2 regions of the Streptomyces sp. NPDC020996 genome follow, and region 1 is predicted to be linked to the other one. Evidence: riboswitches for the same ligand, from Rfam matches in the RefSeq annotation. Region 1 holds a riboswitch; the other holds the start of a gene.
The links. Region 1 has a riboswitch for glycine ahead of gcvP (aminomethyl-transferring glycine dehydrogenase). Riboswitches for the same ligand answer to the same signal wherever they lie in the genome.
Positions count from the first base shown of each region.

Region 2: it holds a riboswitch for glycine, as region 1 does, so the genes downstream of both, gcvT (glycine cleavage system aminomethyltransferase GcvT) here and gcvP (aminomethyl-transferring glycine dehydrogenase) in region 1, are expected to answer to the same signal.

Region 1 is NZ_JBFADM010000042.1:60,090-70,197, reverse strand. It holds gene AB0G63_RS26070 (DUF881 domain-containing protein) at 1-56, shown strand, start outside; gene AB0G63_RS26065 (small basic family protein) at 53-385, shown strand; gene AB0G63_RS26060 (DUF881 domain-containing protein) at 391-1,269, shown strand; gene AB0G63_RS26055 (FHA domain-containing protein) at 1,400-2,236, shown strand; gene AB0G63_RS26050 (MerR family transcriptional regulator) at 2,281-3,018, shown strand; gene AB0G63_RS26045 (bifunctional nuclease family protein) at 3,104-3,577, shown strand; gene AB0G63_RS26040 (MerR family transcriptional regulator) at 3,841-4,524, shown strand; gene AB0G63_RS26035 (DNA polymerase IV) at 4,579-6,039, shown strand; gene AB0G63_RS26030 (PRC-barrel domain-containing protein) at 5,955-6,332, opposite strand; glycine riboswitch at 6,441-6,536, shown strand; gene gcvP (aminomethyl-transferring glycine dehydrogenase) at 6,715-9,600, shown strand; gene AB0G63_RS26020 (TOBE domain-containing protein) at 9,655-10,074, opposite strand; gene AB0G63_RS26015 (ATP-binding cassette domain-containing protein) at 10,103-10,108, opposite strand, start outside.
Region 2 is NZ_JBFADM010000053.1:46,239-56,346, reverse strand. It holds gene AB0G63_RS29395 (L-serine ammonia-lyase) at 1-491, opposite strand, end outside; gene glyA (serine hydroxymethyltransferase) at 643-1,908, opposite strand; gene gcvH (glycine cleavage system protein GcvH) at 1,924-2,301, opposite strand; gene gcvT (glycine cleavage system aminomethyltransferase GcvT) at 2,435-3,553, opposite strand; glycine riboswitch at 3,738-3,871, opposite strand; gene AB0G63_RS29375 (AAA family ATPase) at 4,050-4,718, shown strand; gene AB0G63_RS29370 (enhanced serine sensitivity protein SseB) at 5,772-6,569, shown strand; gene AB0G63_RS29365 (enhanced serine sensitivity protein SseB C-terminal domain-containing protein) at 6,723-7,517, shown strand; gene AB0G63_RS29360 (ABC transporter permease) at 7,824-8,831, shown strand; gene AB0G63_RS29355 (ABC transporter substrate-binding protein) at 8,902-10,108, shown strand, end outside.

The DNA.
Region 1 (10,108 bases):
AGCCGGACACCGAGAAGACCGAGAAGACCGAGAAGACTGAGAAGGGCACATCGTGATCGCCGTACTGGGCCTCGTCGTGGGAGTCGTGGCCGGACTGTTGGTCCGGCCTGAGGTTCCGGCGGTCGTCGAGCCTTACCTGCCGATCGCCGTCGTCGCGGCGCTGGACGCCGTCTTCGGAGGCCTCCGGGCCATGCTCGACGGCATCTTCGACGACAAGGTCTTCGTGGTGTCCTTCCTGTCCAACGTCGTCGTCGCCGCGCTGATCGTGTTCCTGGGCGACAAGCTGGGCGTCGGTGCCCAGCTGTCCACCGGTGTCGTGGTCGTCCTCGGCATCCGGATCTTCTCCAACGCCGCGGCGATCCGCCGGCACGTGTTCCGGGCGTGAGGCCGATGAGCGACAACGACGAGACGCCCGCGAACAGGCTGCGCAAGGAGCTGCCCGAAGAGGTCCCGGCGCCGGCCCCGCCCCCCGCTCCACGGCCCCCCGCTGCCTCCGGGAACGCCCCGGAGAACGGCCCCGAGGGCGAAGCCGCCCCCGAGGCCGGGCTGACGGGACGGCAGCGGCTGGCGAAGGGGCTGTGGCCGCCGCGCGTGACCCGCGCCCAACTCATCGTCGCCCTGCTGCTGTTCGGCCTCGGTTTCGGTCTGGCCGTGCAGGTCGCCTCCAACAGCGACAGCGACAGTGCCCTGCGCGGCGCGCGTCAGGAGGATCTCGTCCGCATCCTCGATGAACTGGACGACCGCACACAACGTCTTGAAGACGAGAAGCAGGGACTCGAGAAGCAGCGCGACGAGCTGGAGAACAGCTCGGACCAGGCCGAGGAGGCCCGCAGACAGACGGTCCAGAAGGAACGTCAACTGGGCGTCCTGGCGGGCACGGTGGCGGCTCAGGGCCCCGGCATCACCATGACCATCGAGGACACGAAGGGAACGGTCGAGGCCGACATGCTGCTGGACGCCATCCAGGAGCTGCGCGCGGCGGGCGCGGAGGCGATACAGGTCAACGACGTGCGCGTCGTCGCGAGCACGTACCTCACGGACTCGGGCAAGAGCGTGAGCGTCGACGGGAACAAGATCAACGCGCCCTATCGTTTCAAGGTCATCGGCAAGCCGGAGGACTTGGAGCCGGCGCTCAACATCCCTGGAGGCGTGGTGCAGACCCTCGAGAAGGAGCAGGCCACCGTTACCGTCGAGCGGTCGGACAAGATCGTCGTGGACGCCTTGCGAGCTGCGAAGCAGCCTGACTACGCTCGGTCGTCCGCCCAGTGAACCGGCGGTGCATGGGGGCCGTCCGGCAGGGGCATGAGGTTGCGGGGGGTCGGCGCACCGAAGGGGTGGCGCGTGGTGGAAACTGTCTGGTGGATACGGACGTTGTGAAGTTGTCCGGGTCGGCCGGCGTATGCAGTCAGGGTTCGTCCTGCCCCACGGGCGGGTCTGTTTCGGTCAAGGGGAATCGCCCGTGAAGTTGTTTGCGAAGTTGTTCGGCAAGAGCGCGCGAGAGGGCGGCGACAACGCGACCGCCCGCCATCGCGCACAGTCCGATGCGGAGGGCCAGCGCCCGCTGTTCCGGGACCAGGTCGCTGGTCCGGGCGGGGACATTTCCGGAGGCCAGGGCGCGGCGTCTGTTGACCCTGCGCAGTCCGGCGGCATAGGTTTCGGGCAACCGTCAACCTCAAGTACGGGTGGAGGGTTTTCCCCTATGTCGGCCCTGGTGTGTACGAGGTGCGGTAACCGCAACGCGGAGAGCAGCCGCTTCTGCTCGAACTGCGGCGCGCCGCTGCGGGCGGGCGCGGCCGCCGAGCGGCCCTCGGAGACGACGTCCACGATCTCCATCTCCGGTCTCGAGGCCTATGACGCCGAGGCCACCGGCCAGACGCCGATCCCGGCGCTGTCCCCGGAGGCGCAGGCGGCTGTGGACGCCCTGCCGCTGGGCTCGGCGCTCCTGGTCGTGCGCCGCGGGCCGAACTCGGGCAGCCGCTTCCTGCTGGACAGCGACCTGACCACGGCCGGACGTCACCCGCAGAGCGACATCTTCCTGGACGACGTCACGGTCTCGCGTCGGCACGTGGAGTTCCGCCGCGCCGCGGACGGCTCGTTCACGGTCGCCGATGTGGGCAGCCTGAACGGCACGTACGTCAACCGCGAGCGGATCGACCAGGTCGCGCTGCACAACGGCGACGAAGTGCAGATCGGCAAGTACCGGCTGGTCTTCTACGCGAGCCAGCAGGGCTACTGACCCTCCTCCGGACTCGGTCCGGGGAGACCCCCCAGGGAAGGTCCATGCTTCGATCACCGAGCGGCGGTGCCGGGCACGGCGCCGCCGCCACGGACAGCGGCCTGATGAGCATCGGCACGGTGCTGAACGCGCTGCGCGAGGAGTTCCCCGAAGTCACCATCTCCAAGATCCGTTTCCTGGAGTCGGAGGGCCTCATCGAGCCCCGGCGGACCCCGTCGGGGTACCGCAAGTTCAGCGCGCAGGACGTCGAGCGCCTCGGGCACGTCCTGAGGATGCAGCGGGACCACTATCTGCCGCTCAAGGTGATCCGCGAGCACCTGGAGGCCATGGAGCGCGGCGAGGCCGTCCCGCTGCCCTCGCTCGGCCGGCAGCGGGACGGCGAGACCGTCCAGGAGGGGGCCGAGCAGCCCACGGCGGCCCGGATCGGCCGGGCGCAGCTGCTGGCGGCCGCCGGGATCGGGGAAGAGGAACTCAAGGAGTGGGAGTCGTACGGGCTCGTCGCTCCGCTGCCGGACGGGGCCTACGACGCGGAGGCGGCCACTGTCGCGTCGCTCGTCGTCGAACTGGGCCGGTTCGGGATCGAGCCGCGGCACCTCAGGGCGATGCGGGCCGCGGCCGACCGTGAGGCCGGACTCATCGACCAGGTGGTGGCCCCGCTCAAGCGCCACCGCAATCCGCAGACCAGGGCCCACGCCGAGGCCCGCACGAAAGAGCTGGCCGCGCTCACGGTCAGGCTCCACACGGCGCTCGTGCAGACCGCGCTCGGTGTGCGCCTGCCGTGAGGCGGACCCGCCGCACCCGGCCGGATCGGCCACCCGTTCCCTGCCCGACTACCCAAACGTCCCGGGCACGGCCTAGGGTTGCTGTGTGAACGAGCTCGATGTCGTAGGTGTCCGGGTCGAGATGCCCTCCAACCAACCGATCGTGCTCCTGCGTGAAGTGGGAGGCGACCGCTACCTCCCCATCTGGATCGGGCCGGGGGAGGCGACGGCGATCGCCTTCGCCCAGCAGGGCATGGCCCCCGCACGACCGCTGACCCACGACCTGTTCAAGGACGTGCTGGAGGCCGTCGGCCAGGAGCTCACCGAAGTGCGCATCACGGACCTGCGTGAGGGCGTCTTCTACGCGGAGCTGGTCTTCGCCAGCGGGGTAGAGGTGAGCGCCCGCCCGTCCGATGCCATAGCGCTGGCCCTGCGCACCGGAACGCCGATCTACGGCAGCGACGGGGTGCTCGACGACGCCGGCATCGCGATCCCCGACGAGCAGGAGGACGAGGTGGAGAAGTTCCGCGAGTTCCTCGACCAGATCTCGCCGGAGGACTTCGGCACCAGCAGCCAGTGAGGCGTGGCCGGCCCGGCGGGCGCCCCGGTGCGCCACGCGGGCCGGTGCCCGGCCGGTCACGGGGCGGCCGCGGGCGATGACCGGCGGTCGGTGCGGGCGTCCTGCGGCCTGCCCGGAGTGCATTCGGCTAGCCTTTCCCCGCGGTTGGCTGCGGGAAACCACTCGTGGGGTGATTATCACTCGGCGTGCCGAGTGTGGCGGTCGTTGACGCACCCCTGGTGGCTGCCTACCGTCGAGAAGGCAGGTCAAGGACGGAGGTCGGCGTGAGAAGCAGCGGCGACGGTACGGCTGGGGGTGCCCCTGGACACGGTCCCGGGGCGAGCGGTCCGTACCCTTCCCCGAGCTCTCGGCTCCGTGCGAGCGGGGAATACCCCCATCACGGCAGCGCGGCCGACCACGTTCCGCAGCGACCGGCGGCCGTGCCGAGCAGCGGAGGGGCGACGTCCATGGCGTCCGAGGAGATCGGCTACCGCGGTCCGACGGCCTGCGCGGCCGCCGGCATCACTTACCGGCAACTGGACTACTGGGCCCGTACCGGCCTCGTCGAGCCCAGCGTGCGCCCCGCCCACGGCTCGGGGACACAGCGGTTGTACAGCTTCCGTGACGTCGTCGTCCTGAAGATCGTCAAGCGGTTCCTGGACACCGGGGTGTCGCTGCAGAACATCCGCACCGCCGTGCAGCACCTGCGCGAGCGCGGCTTCCGTGACCTGGAACGCATGACGCTGATGAGCGACGGCGCCACGGTCTACGAGTGCACCTCTCCCGACGAGGTCCACGCGTTGCTCCAAGGGGGGCAGGGCGTCTTCGGGATCGCCGTGGGCGTGGTGTGGCGGGACGTGGAGAACGCGTTGTCGCAGCTGCACGGGGAGCGCGTCGACACCGGCGAGACCCTCGTCGGGCACAACCCCGCGGACGAGCTGGCACGGCGGCGCAACCGGGCGGTCTGAGGCCGGCCCCTCGCGCCCGCGACGTTGTCAGTGGCGTAGGGCAGCATCGGACATGTGAGAACCGCGCCCACGATCCTGCATCTCGACATGGATGCCTTCTACGCCTCGGCGGAGCAGGCAGCCAAGCCGAGTCTGCGCGGGAAGGCCGTCGTCGTGGGCGGGCTCGGGCCGCGCGGGGTGGTCGCCACCGCGTCGTACGAGGCACGGGCCTTCGGGGTCCGGTCCGCCATGCCGATGGCGCAGGCCCGGCGGCTGGCGCCGAACGCGGCGTACCTCGTGCCCCGCTTCGGCCTCTACCGGTCGATCAGCGAGCAGGTGATGGGGCTGCTGCACGCGCTGTCGCCGCTGGTGGAGCCGCTGAGCCTGGACGAGGCGTTCGTGGACCTGGAGGCCGGGGACGCCGCCTGGGACGAGACGTCGGCGCGGCTGGTGGGGGAGAGGCTGCGCGCCGACATACGGGGCCTGACCGGGCTCACCGGGTCCGTGGGGCTCGCCGCCTGCAAGATGCTCGCGAAGATCGCCTCCGAGGAGGCCAAGCCCGACGGGCTGGTGGTGATCGAGCCGGGCACCGAGCGGGCCCTGCTCGAGCCGATGCCGGTGCGGATCCTGCCGGGCGTGGGACCGGCGACCGGGGACCACCTGCGGCGGGCCGGCATCACCACGGTCGGCGACATCGCCGAGGCGGGGGAGGACGAGCTGGTGCGGCTGCTGGGCAAGGCCCACGGACACGCCCTGTACGCCATGGCGCTGGCGCGCGACGACCGGCCCGTGGTGGCCGAGCGGGAGGCGAAGTCGGTGTCGGTCGAGGACACCTACGACGTCGACATCCACGACCGGATCCGGGTGGGCACGGAAGTGGGGCGGCTGGCCGACCGCTGCGTACGGCGGCTCCGCGCGGCCGGGCTGTCCGGGCGGACCATCGTGCTGAAGGTCCGGCGCTACGACTTCTCCACGCTGACCCGTTCGGAGACGCTGCGGGGGCCGACCGACGATCCGGCGGTCGTGCGGGAGGCCGCCGCGCGGTTGCTGGAGTCGGTGGACACCACGGGAGGCGTGCGGCTGCTGGGGGTGGGGGTGAGCGGGCTGGCCGACTACACGCAGGAGGACCTGTTCGCGCAGGCGGCCGGGGAGCGGGAACGGGAGAGCGGGCAGACGGAGGAGCCCGAGGAACTGCCGGCGGAGCGGCAGACGGCTCCGGCGGAGCGGCGGTGGCCCGCGGGGCACGACGTACGGCATGCCGAGTTCGGGCACGGGTGGGTGCAGGGGAGCGGGCTCGGACGGGTGACCGTGCGGTTCGAGACGCCCGGCTCGCAGCCCGGGCGGGTGCGGACGTTCCGGGTCGACGACCCCGACCTGGAGCCGGCCGATCCGCTGCCGCTGGTGCCGCTGATACCGGAGAGGTCGCAGGAACAGGGAGCCGGAAAGTCGGCCTATGCCTCGTCCGAGCCCGCCAGCCTGCCGAAGTCGTGGTCGGCGTCGTCGAAGGCGGACGGCGGGGCGACGTCCAGGCCGTAGTGGTGGTAGAGCTGCAGTTCCTGCTCGGGGGAGAGGTGGCGGCCGACGCCGAAGTCGGGGGCGTCCTTGATCAGGGAGCGGTCGAAGGGGACGTGCAGGGCGCCTTCCACCAGTTCGCTGGGTTCCAGTGGGACGAAGGCGTCCCGGGAGAACAGTCCGGTGCGTATGGCGGCCCACTCCGGCATGCCGGTCGCGTCGTCGAGGTAGACCTCGTCGACGGTGCCGATCTTGGTGCCGTTGCGGTCGAACGCCTTGCGGCCGATCAGGTTGCGCGGATCGATGTCGGTCTGCACGGGCCCTCCTCCTGGTCGCATTCGTCATCACTACGAAAGAGCACAACGCGGCGGGCGGCCACTCGAAGGCCGGGGTGTCGTGCCCGCTGGTACCCTGGCAACGGCTGCTGACCCCGTGCGGGAGAGTCCTCCGGACATCACCGGAGGCGCCGAAGGAGCAAATCCTCCCCGGAATCTCTCAGGCTCACGTACCGCACGGACGAGGTCACTCTGGAAAGCAGAGCGGGTGTCGCTACGGCCTCCGCTCTCACCGACGGTGCAAGCCGCAAGCCCTCGGGCGGCCCGGTGAAGCTCTCAGGTTGAGATGACAGAGGGGGAGGCCGTCCGGGTACCCGCGCCGTGGTGCCCCTCGAAGGTCGCGCAAGACCAGGAGGCCTCCGCAATGACCGCCCACCGCATTCCGCTCTCCGAGCTCGAGCAGGGCATCCCCTTCGAACAGCGCCACATCGGGCCCGATCAGGAAGCGCGGGCGAAGATGCTCGCCCAGGTCGGGTACGGCTCGCTGGACGAGCTCACCGCCGCCGCGGTGCCGGATGTGATCAAGAACGCCGGCGCGCTCGACCTGCCGGGCGCGCGCACCGAGGCGGAGGTGCTCGCCGAGCTGCGGTCGCTCGCCGAGCGCAACCAGGTGCTCGGCTCCATGATCGGGCTCGGGTACTACGGCACGTTCACCCCGCCCGTCATCCTGCGCAACGTGCTGGAGAACCCGGCCTGGTACACCGCCTACACGCCCTACCAGCCGGAGATCTCCCAGGGCCGCCTCGAGGCCCTGCTGAACTTCCAGACGATGGTCGCCGACCTCACCGGCCTGCCGACCTCCGGCGCCTCGCTGCTCGACGAGGGCACGGCGGCCGCCGAGGCCGTGGCGCTGTCCCGGCGCATGGGGAAGAACAAGAAGGGTCTCTTCCTCGTCGACGCCGACGCGCTGCCGCAGACCATCGCCGTGATCGAGACCCGCGCCGAGCCGACGGGCGTCGAGGTCGTCGTGGCCGACCTCAGCGACGGCATCCCGGCCGAGGTCGCCGCGCGCGAGATCAACGGCGTGCTCATCCAGTACCCCGGCGCCTCCGGTGCCGTACGCGACATCAAGCCGGTCATCGACCAGGCGCACGAGCTGGGCGCCCTGGTCACCGTGGCCGCGGACCTGCTCGCGCTGACGCTGCTGAAGTCGCCCGGCGAGCTCGGCGCGGACATCGCGGTCGGCACGACCCAGCGGTTCGGCGTGCCCATGGGCTTCGGCGGTCCGCACGCCGGCTACATGGCGGTGCACGAGAAGTTCGCGCGCAGCCTGCCCGGGCGTCTGGTGGGCGTCTCCGTCGACGCCGACGGGCACAAGGCCTACCGGCTCGCGCTGCAGACCCGTGAGCAGCACATCCGCCGGGAGAAGGCCACCAGCAACATCTGCACCGCCCAGGTGCTGCTCGCCGTGATGGCCGGCATGTACGCCGTCTACCACGGCCCCGAGGGGCTGAAGGGCATCGCCCGGCGCACCCACCGGTACGCCGCGATCCTCGCCGAGGGCCTCCGGGCCGGCGGGGTCGAGGTCGTGCACGGCGCCTACTTCGACACCCTGACCGTCCGCGTCCCGGCGAAGGCCGGCGAGGTCGTCGCCGCCGCGCGGCGCGGCGGGGTCAACCTGCACCTCGTCGACGCCGACCACGTCCTGGTCGCCTGCGACGAGACGACCACGCGGGCGCGGCTGGACGCCGTATGGGCGGCTTTCGGCGTCGAGGGCGACGTCGAGGCGCTGGACGCGGCGGCCGGGGACGCGCTGCCGGAGGCGCTGCTGCGCACCGACGGCTACCTCAACCACCCCGTCTTCCACCAGTACCGCTCCGAGACCGCCATGCTGCGCTACCTGCGCCGCCTGGCCGACCGTGACTACGCGCTCGACCGCGGCATGATCCCGCTGGGCTCCTGCACGATGAAGCTCAACGCGACCACGGAGATGGAGCCGATCACCTGGCCCGAGTTCGGGCAGCTGCACCCCTTCGTGCCCGTGGAGCAGGCGCAGGGCTACCTCACCCTCATCCACGAGCTGGAGGAACGTCTCGCCGAGGTCACCGGCTACGACAAGGTGTCCCTCCAGCCCAACGCCGGCTCGCAGGGCGAGCTGGCCGGTCTGCTCGCCGTGCGCGGCTACCACCGAGCCAACGGCGACGAGCAGCGCACGGTCTGCCTGATCCCGTCCTCCGCGCACGGCACCAACGCCGCCAGCGCCGCGATGGCCGGCATGAAGGTCGTCGTCGTGAAGACCGCCGAGGACGGCGAGATCGACGTCGCGGACCTGCGGGCGAAGATCGAGCAGTACCGCGACGAACTGGCGGTGCTGATGATCACCTACCCGTCGACGCACGGCGTGTTCGAGGAGCACGTCGCCGACATCTGCGCCCAGGTGCACGAGGCGGGCGGGCAGGTGTACGTGGACGGCGCCAACCTCAACGCCCTGGTCGGCCTCGCCAAGCCGGGCCACTTCGGCGGTGACGTCTCCCACCTGAACCTGCACAAGACGTTCTGCATCCCGCACGGCGGCGGCGGCCCCGGCGTCGGCCCGGTCGGGGTGCGCGCGCACCTGGCGCCGTACCTGCCGAACCACCCGCTGCAGCCGGAGGCCGGTCCCGAGACCGGCGTGGGCCCCGTCTCGGCGGCTCCCTGGGGGTCGGCGGGCATCCTGCCCATCTCCTGGACGTACGTCCGCCTGATGGGCGCTGAGGGGCTGAAGCGGGCCACGCAGGTGGCGGTGCTGAGCGCCAACTACGTCGCCAAGCGACTGGAGCCGCACTACCCGGTGCTGTACACCGGCCCCGGCGGCCTGGTCGCGCACGAGTGCATCATCGACCTGCGGCCGCTGACCAAGGCGACCGGCGTGAGCGTGGACGACGTCGCCAAGCGGCTGATCGACTACGGCTTCCACGCGCCGACCATGTCGTTCCCGGTGGCCGGGACGCTGATGATCGAGCCGACCGAGTCCGAGGACCTGACCGAGCTCGACCGGTTCTGCGACGCGATGATCGCGATCCGCGCGGAGATCGAGAAGGTCGGCTCCGGCGAGTGGCCCGCCGACGACAACCCGCTGCGCAACGCGCCGCACACCGCGGCAGCGCTGACCGGCGAGTGGGAGCACGCCTACACCCGCGAGGAGGCCGTCTTCCCGGCCGGCGGCTCCGCGGCCGACAAGTACTGGCCGCCGGTGCGCCGCATCGACCAGGCCTTCGGCGACCGGAACCTGGTGTGCTCGTGCCCGCCGCCGGACGCCTACGAGGACTGACCGCGGCGACGGACGCACGGTGCGAGGGCCCCGCTTCGGCGGGGCCCTCGCGCGTCACGCCGTCGCCAGCGCGACCTCGGTCGACTTGATCAGGGCCACCACGGGGGTGCCGGTCGCCAGCGCCAGGTCCTGTGCGGCGTCCTCGGTGATCGCGGAGGTCAGCTCGCCGCCCTCGACGGCGACCTCCACGGCGGCCATCGCGCGGCCGGCGGTGATGCCGGTGACCGTGCCGGGGAGCCGGTTGCGGATGGACAGACCCTCGACCGGGCCGGTGGCGAGGGCGACCTCCGTGGACTTCACCAGCGCGTGGACGGCGGAGCCCGCCTCGAGTCCGAGTTCCTCCACGGCGTCCAGGGTGATCGCCGCGGTGAGGTCCTGTCCCCCGGCGAGGCGGACCTTGACGGTGGCCATCACCTTGCCGCGGGTGACGTCGGTGACGGTGCCGGGGAACTGGTTGCGGATGCTCAGGGTCATGGTCGTCCACCGTAGTGGGCGGGGTGCGTCAGGC
Region 2 (10,108 bases), on a different contig from region 1:
ATGCGGTCCGCGCCCACCGCGTCCTCGTCGACGACGAAGCCGCCGCCCACCGAGTAGTACGTCTTCGACAGCAGTTCGGCGCCCGAGGCGTCGCGGGCCCGCAGGATCATGCCGTTGGCGTGGTACGGCAGCGCCTTGCGGCGGTGCAGCACCAGGTCGTCGTCGAAGGAGAACGGGATCCCGTGCTCGCCGAGCAGCCGCAGCCGGCCCGACTCCCTGATGTCCGCCACCCGCTGGTCCGCCGTCTCCACGTCCACCGTGCGCGGGGATTCGCCCTCCAGGCCCAGCAGCACCGCCTTCGGGGTGCCGTGGCCGTGGCCGGTCGCGCCCAGGGAGCCGTACAGCTCGCCGCGCACGGACGCGACGGCCTCCAGCAGGCCCTCGTTGCGCAGCCGGCGGGCGAACATGCGGGCCGCGCGCATCGGGCCGACCGTGTGGGAGCTGGACGGGCCGATGCCGATCGAGAACAGGTCGAAGACCGAGACGGCCACGGTGACTCCTCGGGAACGGGGATGTGGGAGGTGCGGGAGGGTGTTCGCGCGGCGCCCCACTCGCCTACGAGTGTGCGGGGCACCGCGCGGAAAGGAACCACGGGTTCGGACACCCTTCCGGACGGGTGCCCGGAAAGGTGCCCGGAAGGGCCTACTTGTTCAGACCGGGGTACAGCGGGTGCTTGTCCGCCAGCGCCTTCACCCGGGCCTTCAGCGCCGCCGCGTCGTAGGACGGCTTCAGCGCCTGCGCGATGACGTCCGCCACCTCGGCGAAGTCCTCGGCCCCGAAACCGCGGGTGGCCAGGGCGGGCGTGCCGATGCGCAGGCCCGAGGTGACCATCGGCGGGCGCGGGTCGTTCGGGACGGCGTTGCGGTTGACCGTGATGCCGACCTCGTGGAGCCGGTCCTCGGCCTGCTGCCCGTCCAGCTCGGACTCGCGCAGGTCGACCAGGATCAGGTGCACGTCCGTACCGCCGGACAGCACGTTCACCCCGGCCTCGCGGGCGTCCGCCGCCGTCAGGCGCTCGGCGAGGATCCGCGCGCCCTCCACGGTACGGCGCTGGCGCTCCTTGAACTCCTCGCTCGCCGCGACCTTGAAGGACACCGCCTTGGCCGCGATCACATGCTCCAGGGGGCCGCCCTGGAAGCCCGGGAAGACGGAGGAGTTGAGCTTCTTCGCGAAGTCCTTCTTCGCGAGGATGATGCCGCCGCGCGGGCCGCCCAGCGTCTTGTGCGTGGTGGAGGTGACGACGTCGGCGTGCTCGACCGGGTTGGGGTGCAGACCGGCGGCGACCAGACCGGCGAAGTGGGCCATGTCGACCCACAGGTACGCCCCGGCCTCGTCCGCGATCCGGCGGAACTCGGCGAAGTCCAGCTGCCGCGGGTACGCCGACCAGCCCGCGATGATCACCTTGGGCCGGTGTTCCTTGGCCAGCCGCTCGACCTCGGCCATGTCGACCAGGCCGGTCGCGGAGTCCACGTGGTAGGCCACCACGTCGAACTGCTTGCCGGAGAAGTTCAGCCGCATCCCGTGGGTCAGGTGGCCGCCGTGCGCGAGGTCCAGGCCGAGGATGGTGTCCCCGGGCTGGGCCAGCGCGAACAGGGCGGCCTGGTTGGCGGAGGCGCCCGAGTGCGGCTGGACGTTGGCGTACTCGGCGCCGAACAGGTCCTTGACCCGGTCGATGGCGATCTGCTCGGCGACGTCGACGTGCTCGCAGCCGCCGTAGTAGCGGCGGCCGGGGTAGCCCTCGGCGTACTTGTTGGTGAGGACCGAGCCCTGGGCCTCCATGACCGCGAGCGGAGCGAAGTTCTCCGAGGCGATCATCTCGAGCGTGGACTGCTGGCGGTGCAGCTCGGCGTCGACCGCGGCGGCGACCTCCGGGTCGAGCTCGTGCAGGGGCGTGTTCAGTACGGACATGAAGGGAACGACTCCTCAGCCGGCGGTGTGGGCGGCGTACTCGTCGGCGGAGAGCAGGTCGGACGGCTCCTCGGCGACGCGGACCTTGAACAGCCAGCCGCCCTCGAAGGGGGCCGAGTTCACCAGCGACGGGTCGTTGACGACGTCCTCGTTGATCTCGGTGATCTCACCGGTGACGGGGGAGTACAGGTCGGAAACGGACTTGGTCGACTCCAGCTCGCCGCAGGACTCGCCCGCGGTCACCGTGGAGCCGACCTCGGGGAGCTGGGCGTAGACGACGTCGCCGAGCGCGTTGGCCGCGAACTCGGTGATGCCGACCGTCGCGACGCCGTCCTCGGCGGCCGACAGCCACTCGTGCTCCTTGCTGTAACGCAGCTGCTGCGGGTTGCTCATGGCCTGAATTCTCCTGTACGCGGGGAACTGCTGGTGGGTGGGGGACTGCGAAGAACGTGCGTGAGCAGGCGCGATGTGCGCCGTGTCACGCGCGCGCGGCTACGACGGTGGCACTCGCGCGGCTACGACGGTGTCACTTCTGCCGCTTGTAGAAGGGCAGCGCCACGACCTCGTACGGTTCGTGGGTGCCCCGGATGTCCACACCGACCCCGGGGGTGCCCGGCGCCGCGTGCGCGGCGTCCACGTACGCCATGGCGATCGGCTTGCCCAGCGTGGGGGAGGGGGCGCCGGAGGTGACCTCGCCGATCACCTCGCCGCCGGCGACCACCGGGTACCCGGCGCGCGGGACGCGGCGGCCCTCGGCGACCAGGCCGACGAGGACCCGCGGAGGCTCGGCGGCGGCCCGGTCGGCGGCCTCCTGAAGGGCCGCCCTTCCCACGAAGTCGCCCTCCTTGCCGAACTTCACGACCCGGCCGAGCCCGGCGTCGAAGGGCGTCACCGACGTGCTCAGCTCGTGCCCGTACAGCGGCATGCCCGCCTCCAGGCGCAGCGTGTCGCGGCAGGACAGACCGCAGGGGACCAGTCCGGCGGGCGCGCCCGCCTCGGTCAGCGCCTGCCACACCTTCTCCGCGTCGGACGGGGCGACGAACAGTTCGAAGCCGTCCTCACCGGTGTAGCCGGTGCGCGCGATCAGGGCCGGCACGCCCGCGACCGTGCCGGGCAGGCCCGCGTAGTACTTCAGGCCGTCGAGGTCGGCGTCCGTGAGGGACTTCAGGATGCCGGGGGACTCGGGGCCCTGGACGGCGATCAGCGCGTAGGCGTCCCGGTCGTCGCGCACCTCGGCGTCGAAGCCGGCGGAGCGCTCGACGAGGGCGTCCAGGACGACCTGGGCGTTGGAGGCGTTGGCCACGACCAGGTAGTCGGTCTCGGCCAGCCGGTAGACGATCAGGTCGTCGAGGATGCCGCCGTCCTCGCGGCAGATCATGGTGTAGCGGGCGCGGCCCGTCCGCACGCCGCCGATGTCGCCCACCAGGGCGTGGTCGAGCAGGGCGGCGGCCTGCGGGCCGGTGACGGCGATCTCGCCCATGTGGGAGAGGTCGAACAGGCCCGCCCGGGTGCGTACGGCGTTGTGCTCGTCGCGCTCGGAGCCGTAGCGCAGCGGCATGTCCCAGCCGGCGAAGTCGGTCATCGTCGCGCCGAGCGAGCGGTGCACGGCGTCGAGGGCGGTGCGACGGAGTTCGGTACTGCTCATCGGTCGGTCGTCTCCCAGGGCGATGGGGGTCCCCCCATGCGAGCGAAGCCGAGCATGGGGAAGCGAGGTCGTTCCTCCCCATCTGTCATCGGAACCTGAGAGGTTCGCCATGACCAGGGACGGGATCACGGCTTGCACCTTGGGTGGAGCCGCTGGTCGACAGCGGCCCGCTTTTCAGATGTGCCTCGCCCGCGCGGTAACGGTGCCTGAGAGATTCAAGGGAGGGACTTGCTCCTTCGGCGTCCCGGTGAGGCGCACGTGGCGACGCGAAACGCGGCGACGCTTACGTGCTGCCGGGAACTCTCCCGCGCGGATTCAAACGGCCGGTATGCAGTTGGCGGGCACATCATCGCACGCCTCGCCGGATGGTGGGCAGGCGGCTACTTGTGACAGGCCTGTGGCCGTAAACGTACCGAACCGGGAGACAGTGTGGATTACCTTCTTTTTACATTCGGTGGGGAGAAGCTCTCTGAACCCCGCAGGGAGGACGATCACGGTGACAAGGCCCACGGCGTATGCGACGACCTCGGCTCTCGCGCTGCCCGACCAGCCCGCGGCTCCGGCCCGCGAGCGGTGCGCGGCCCGGCCGGCGCCGGTCGTCCGCGACCTGCGCGAGCGACCCGGCCGCAGCCCGCACGCCCTGCTGTTCGGTTCCCGCGACGTCGTCGTGGTCACCGGACTGCCCGGCAGCGGCAAGTCCACTCTGATGAAGCGGGCGGTGGTGGGCGTCCGCATCGACTCCCAGGACGCCCGCGACCGCTGGGAGCGCCGCGTGCCACGCTTCCTGCCCTACGCCGTCTACCGCCCCCTGGTCCGCTTCGCCCACTACGCGGGACTGCGCCGCGCCCTGCGCTCCGGCGAGGGCGTCGTCGTGCACGACTGCGGCACGCAGGCGTGGGTGCGCGGCTGGCTCTCCCGGGAGGCCCGCCGCCGCGGCGGCACCCTCCACCTGCTCCTGCTCGACGTCGCGCCCGAGGCCGCGCTGGAGGGCCAGCGGGAGCGGGGCCGCGGCGTCTCCCGCTACGCCTTCGCCCGGCACCGCGCGGCCGTGTCCCGCCTGCTCCGCGCGGTCGAACGCGGCGATCTGCCCGACGGCTGCGGCTCGGCGATCCTCCTGGACCGCCCCGCCTCCGGCGCCCTCCGCAGAATCGCCTTCACCGGCTGACCAACTGCCTCGGGCCACCAACTGCCTCCGGCCACCAACTGCCTCCGGCCACCAACTGCCTCCGGCCAACCGCCGCGCCCGGCCAACCGTCGCGGCGCGTGCGTCCGCCGCCGGACGCCACCCGCCGCGGTGCGGTGCGCACGCCCACCGCACCGCGCACCACCGCACCGCGCACCACCGCACCGCGCACCACCGCCCCTCGCACCATGCCGTGCGCCCACCAGGCATCACGCGCCCGGCCCACTCGGCGGTGTCGCCGAGCCGGGGCGCTCGGTGACTCGGCCGGCTCCTGGGGCTCACGGACGGGTTCGGCCGGTCTCGCGGCCGACCCCGGCGGTACGGCGACCGGCCTCCGGTCGTGCTGCCGGACCGCCTCCGGCCGGCCCGGAAGGCAAGTACGGGCCGACTGCCGGGCAGTCGGCGGCGGCACCCAACTGGCCTCCACCGGCCCGACACAGGTTCCCCGCAGTCCTGCGGGCGGACTCGGGCGGTGTGGCCGACGGCCTTCCCGGGGTGCTGCGACCGGTCGGCCGGACCGGCCTCCGCCGGCATGGCGACCGGCCTCCGGCCGGCGCCGGGCCGTCCCCGGCCCAACGGGGCCGCGAGCATGGGCGGATTGCCGGGCCGACGGCGCCGGCAGGCAAGGCGACGGCACCGGCAGGCGATCGGTCCTGTCGGTTTCGCGGCCGGTCTGCGGCGGTTATTGCCGGGCGGTGCTCGTCAGTCCGGGGGCAGGTGCTCGGGTGGGTTGCCGGGTCGTCGGGGCCGGCAGGCGATCGGTTCCGTCGGTTCGCCGGCCGGTCTGCGGCGGTGCTGCCGGGCCTCCCCGGCCGACCGGGGCTGCACGCGTGGGCCGCCGGGCAGTCGGCACCGGCAACCCGCCGGCACCGGCATCGCACCACCCGTCGGCCCCCAACCGGTGGCCGCCGCAGGTCCGCGTCGGCGCCCCGGTCGTACAGCCCGCGGCCGACGTGGGCTCATGGGCCGACCGCTCGGCGGGCGTGACCCGTTAGCCTTCTCAGCCACAGCAGGTTCCAAGCAGGCGGTAGGCAGATGGACTTCCCGGCGGCGGGCTTCCCCGCGGACATACCGGCACAGGCGCACCCCCATCCGCACGGCGGATGGCCCGGCAACGAGCTGGAGGAGGTGCTCTCCGCCTCCCTCGGCGTGCCCACCGCCGGCGGGCGGATCGTCGAGGTGCTGGGGCGCAGCTTCGTGTGGGTGCCGCTGCCCAACGGCGGCGGCCCGGACAGCGGCCCCCTCGACCTGCCCACCCTCGAGATCGACGGACAGGCGTACGTGCCGGTCTTCAGCTCGGAGGAGCAGTTCCGCCAGGTCGTCGGCAACCACATGTCGTACACCATCGCGCCGGCCGTCGAGTTCGCCCGCGGTCTGCCGCCGCAGGTCGGCATCGCCGTGAACCCGGACGGCGTGGTCGGCATCCCGCTCCCGCCGGCCGCGGTGGCCGAGCTGTGCCGGGCCGGCCGCACCCCGCTGGACGGCCCCGGAGCCGGCGGCCGCGTCCGCCTCTTCGAACCGGACTGGCAGGACGACCCGGTCGACTTCCTCACCGCGGCCGCCGAGGAGTTCGCCGGCACCGGCGTCGTCACCACGGCCCGCCGCTGCCTGGCCGCGATCGAGACGGCGGACCCGGCGATGTTCGTGGGCGTGGAGCTGTCCCAGTGGGAGGGGGACTTCAGGGCGCTGCCCCTGGAGGCCCTCGGCCGGGCGCTGGCCAAGGTCCCCACCCGGTGGCCGGTGAACCTGGTCCTGCTGGACGTGACCGACGACCCGGTGGCGGTCTGGATGCGCGACCAGGTCCGGCCGTTCTACACGCGGGACCACCGGTAACCGCTGCCGCACGGGCGGCCTGCCCGCGGGGACGGGGAAGGCCGCGCGACCGGCCCAGGCGAACACGTACTCGCCGCCGGTCGCGGGGCCCCGGCCCCCCGGGCGCTTAAGCTGGTTCCATATCCGCAGCAACCTTCAGGAGGGGCGGTACAGGTGAGCGCCAGCGGCACCACGACCGGCCAGGTCGAGCACATGCTGCGCCAGGTGACGCCCGGGCGCTACGACGCCTACGAGGCGCTGCTCAGGGCGCTCGCGACCCCGTCCTCCGGCCAGGTCTGGATGCTGCTCTGGCACGGCCAGGCCGGATCCCCCGACGCCCAGTACGGGAACATGGAGGTCGACGGCTTCAGCTACGCCCCCTGCGTGACCTCCGCGCAGGAGCTGTCGGCCAGTGGCTGGAACCGATCGTACGAGGTCGTCGACGGGCTCGACGTGGCCCGCACCCTGTACCCCGACCACTACGGCCTCTGGCTCAACCCGCACGCCCCCGGCGGCGGCGTCGGCATCCCCTGGCTCGACCTGCGCCGCATCGCCACCGGCCTCGACCGCCAGCCGGCGGGCCCGCTGCGCCTGTCGGAGCCCGGGATCGAGATCCCGCAGTTCTACGCGCTGCTCGCGCAGAACGCCCACCGTACCCCGGCCGTCCGCTCACTGCGCCGCGCCTGGGTGCAGCCCGCGCTCGGGGCGCCGTACCTCGCCATCGGTCTGGACGTGTACGACACCTCGCCGCCCGCGGTGGACTCGGTGCGGGCGATGATGCAGCAGTCCATCGGGGCGGTGCCGGACGGACTGCCGGTGTCGACCGTGGCGATGTCCGACGGCCACGACCCGGTCGCGATGTGGCTGCGGGCGAACGCCCGCCCCTTCTACGACCGTGAGGCGCACGCGGCCCCCGCGCAGGCCCCGGCGGCCGGATACGGCTATCCGCCGGCCCACGGCGCATACTGAGAGACCTCACAGCCCGCCCGTAGGGGGTGCTGTTCTTCGCGCGTAGATGGCGGCGTAAGATCCTCCCGTGTCCCATATAGTCACACCCGTCCCTGTCCGACCCTCGCTACCCACTGTCCGGATAACGGAACCCTCCAGCCCGCATCACGTTTACGCATCCTTTCCCCGTCAAGTCTGGCAACAGATCGCCAAAGCGTTGAAGACTCCCGCTCCAGGGGCCTTCGCCCCTGTGTACGACGGACTGAAGACGCCGCTACAGCGGCAAGTGCGGGCCGGCTACCGCCGGTTGAGAGGGGTCCCTGCCAGATGACGGCACCATTGCACGAGCCGACCGCGGAAGCGGCCCCGAGCGCGGCCGAGGAAGCGGCGGTTGCCAGCGCCGGAGCGAAGGCCGTACAGGGGCGCTCCCTGGGCCGGATCGCCTGGGAGCGCCTGAAGCGGGACAAGCTCGCCCTCACGGGCGGCGTCGTCGTGCTCGTCCTCATCGCGCTCGCCCTGCTCGCGCCGGTGATCACCAGCCTGCTCGGCCAGGACCCGGACGCCTACCACGAGAGCCTGATCGACCCGCTGTTCGGCACCCCCAAGGGCTCGCTGGGCGGCGTCAGCGGCGAGCACCTGCTGGGCGTCGAGCCGGTCAACGGCCGCGACATCCTCGCCCGCATCCTCTACGGCGCCCGGGTCTCCCTCCTGGTGGGCTTCCTGTCCGCCGTGGTCGCCGTCGTCCTCGGCACCGTGCTGGGCATCCTCGCCGGCTTCTTCGGCGGCTGGGTCGACTCCCTGATCAGCCGCGTGATGGACGGCCTGCTGGCCTTCCCGCAGCTGCTGTTCACCATCGCCCTGGTCTCCGTCATGCCGTCCAACATGCTGGGCCTGACCGGCTCCAGCGTGCGCGTCTTCGTGATGATCCTGGTCATCGGCTTCTTCGGCTGGCCCTACATCGGACGCGTGGTGCGCGGCCAGACGCTCTCGATGCGCGAGCGCGAGTACGTCGAGGCTGCCCGGTCGCTGGGCGCGGGGCAGTTCTACATCCTGTTCAAGGAGCTGCTGCCCAACCTGGTCGCCCCGATCATCGTGTACACGACGATGATGATCCCCACGAACATCCTCACCGAGGCGGCCCTCAGCTTCCTGGGTGTCGGCGTCAAGCCGCCCACGTCCTCGTGGGGGCAGATGCTCTCCAGCGCGATCGACTACTACGAGTCGGACCCCATGTACATGGTGGTCCCGGGCGTGGCGATCTTCATCACCGTCCTCGCCTTCAACCTCTTCGGCGACGGCGTGCGCGACGCGCTGGACCCGAAGGGCTCCCGCTGAACCGCCGTACCGCAAAGCGTCCCGTGGCACCTGCACGGGGTCTCTCATCAAATCCGGAGGATCCGAGATCGTGACTACCCAACGCACCTCAGGGCGGCGTAAGCAGGCTTTGGCCGCTGCTGCCGCGGTCGCCGCGCTGCTGACCACGGCAGCGTGCGGCGGCGGCGGCGACGACGACAACAACGGTGGTGGGTCGAAGACCGGTGCGGCCGGCTTCGACGCCGCCAACAACAAGGTCGCCCAGGCATCGCTCGCCAAGAAGGGTGGCACGCTGAAGTTCGGTGGCGCCCAGGACGCCGACTCGTGGGACACCACGCGCGGTTACTACGGCTTCATGTGGAACTTCGCCCGCTACTACAGCCGTCAGCTGGTCACGGGCAAGACGGAGCCGGGCAAGGCCGGCGCCGAGCTGACCCCGGACCTCGCGGACGGCCTCGCCAAGGTCACCGACGACGGCAAGACCTACACGTACCACCTGCGTGACGGCGTCACGTGGGAGGACGGCAAGCCGATCACGTCCAAGGACGTCAAGTACGGCATAGAGCGCGTGTGGGCGCAGGACGTGCTGTCCGGCGGTCCGACCTACCTGAAGGACTTCCTGGACCCGAAGGGCACGTACAAGGGCCCGTACAAGGACTCGTCCAAGGACAAGCTGGGTCTGAAGTCGATCGAGACGCCCGACGACAAGACGATCGTCTTCCACCTGCCGAAGGCCAACTCGGACTTCGAGGAGGTGCTCGGCCTGGTGTCGGCGTCCCCGGTCCGCCAGGACAAGGACACCAAGTCCAAGTACGGCCTGCACCCGTTCTCCTCGGGCCCGTACAAGTTCCAGTCGTACAGCCCGGGCAAGAGCCTGACCCTGGTCCGCAACCCCGAGTGGAAGCAGGCCTCGGACCCGGTCCGCAAGGCGTACCCGGACAAGATCACGGTCACGTTCTACTCGGACGCCAACCAGCTCGACCAGCGTCTGCTCAACGGTGACCTGGACCTGGACATCAACCAGACCGGCATGTCGCCGCAGGGCCGCACCACCGCTCTGAAGCAGCACAAGGCCAACCTGGACAACCCGGTCTCCGGCTACATCCGTTACGCGGTCTTCCCGCAGAGCGTGAAGCCGTTCGACAACATCCACTGCCGCAAGGCCGTGATCTACGGCGCCGACCACGTGTCGCTGCAGACCGCCCGTGGTGGCCCGGTCGCCGGTGGCGACATCGGCACCAACATGCTGCCGCCGTCCGTCCCGGGTGCCGAGGGCCAGAAGTACGACCCGTACGAGC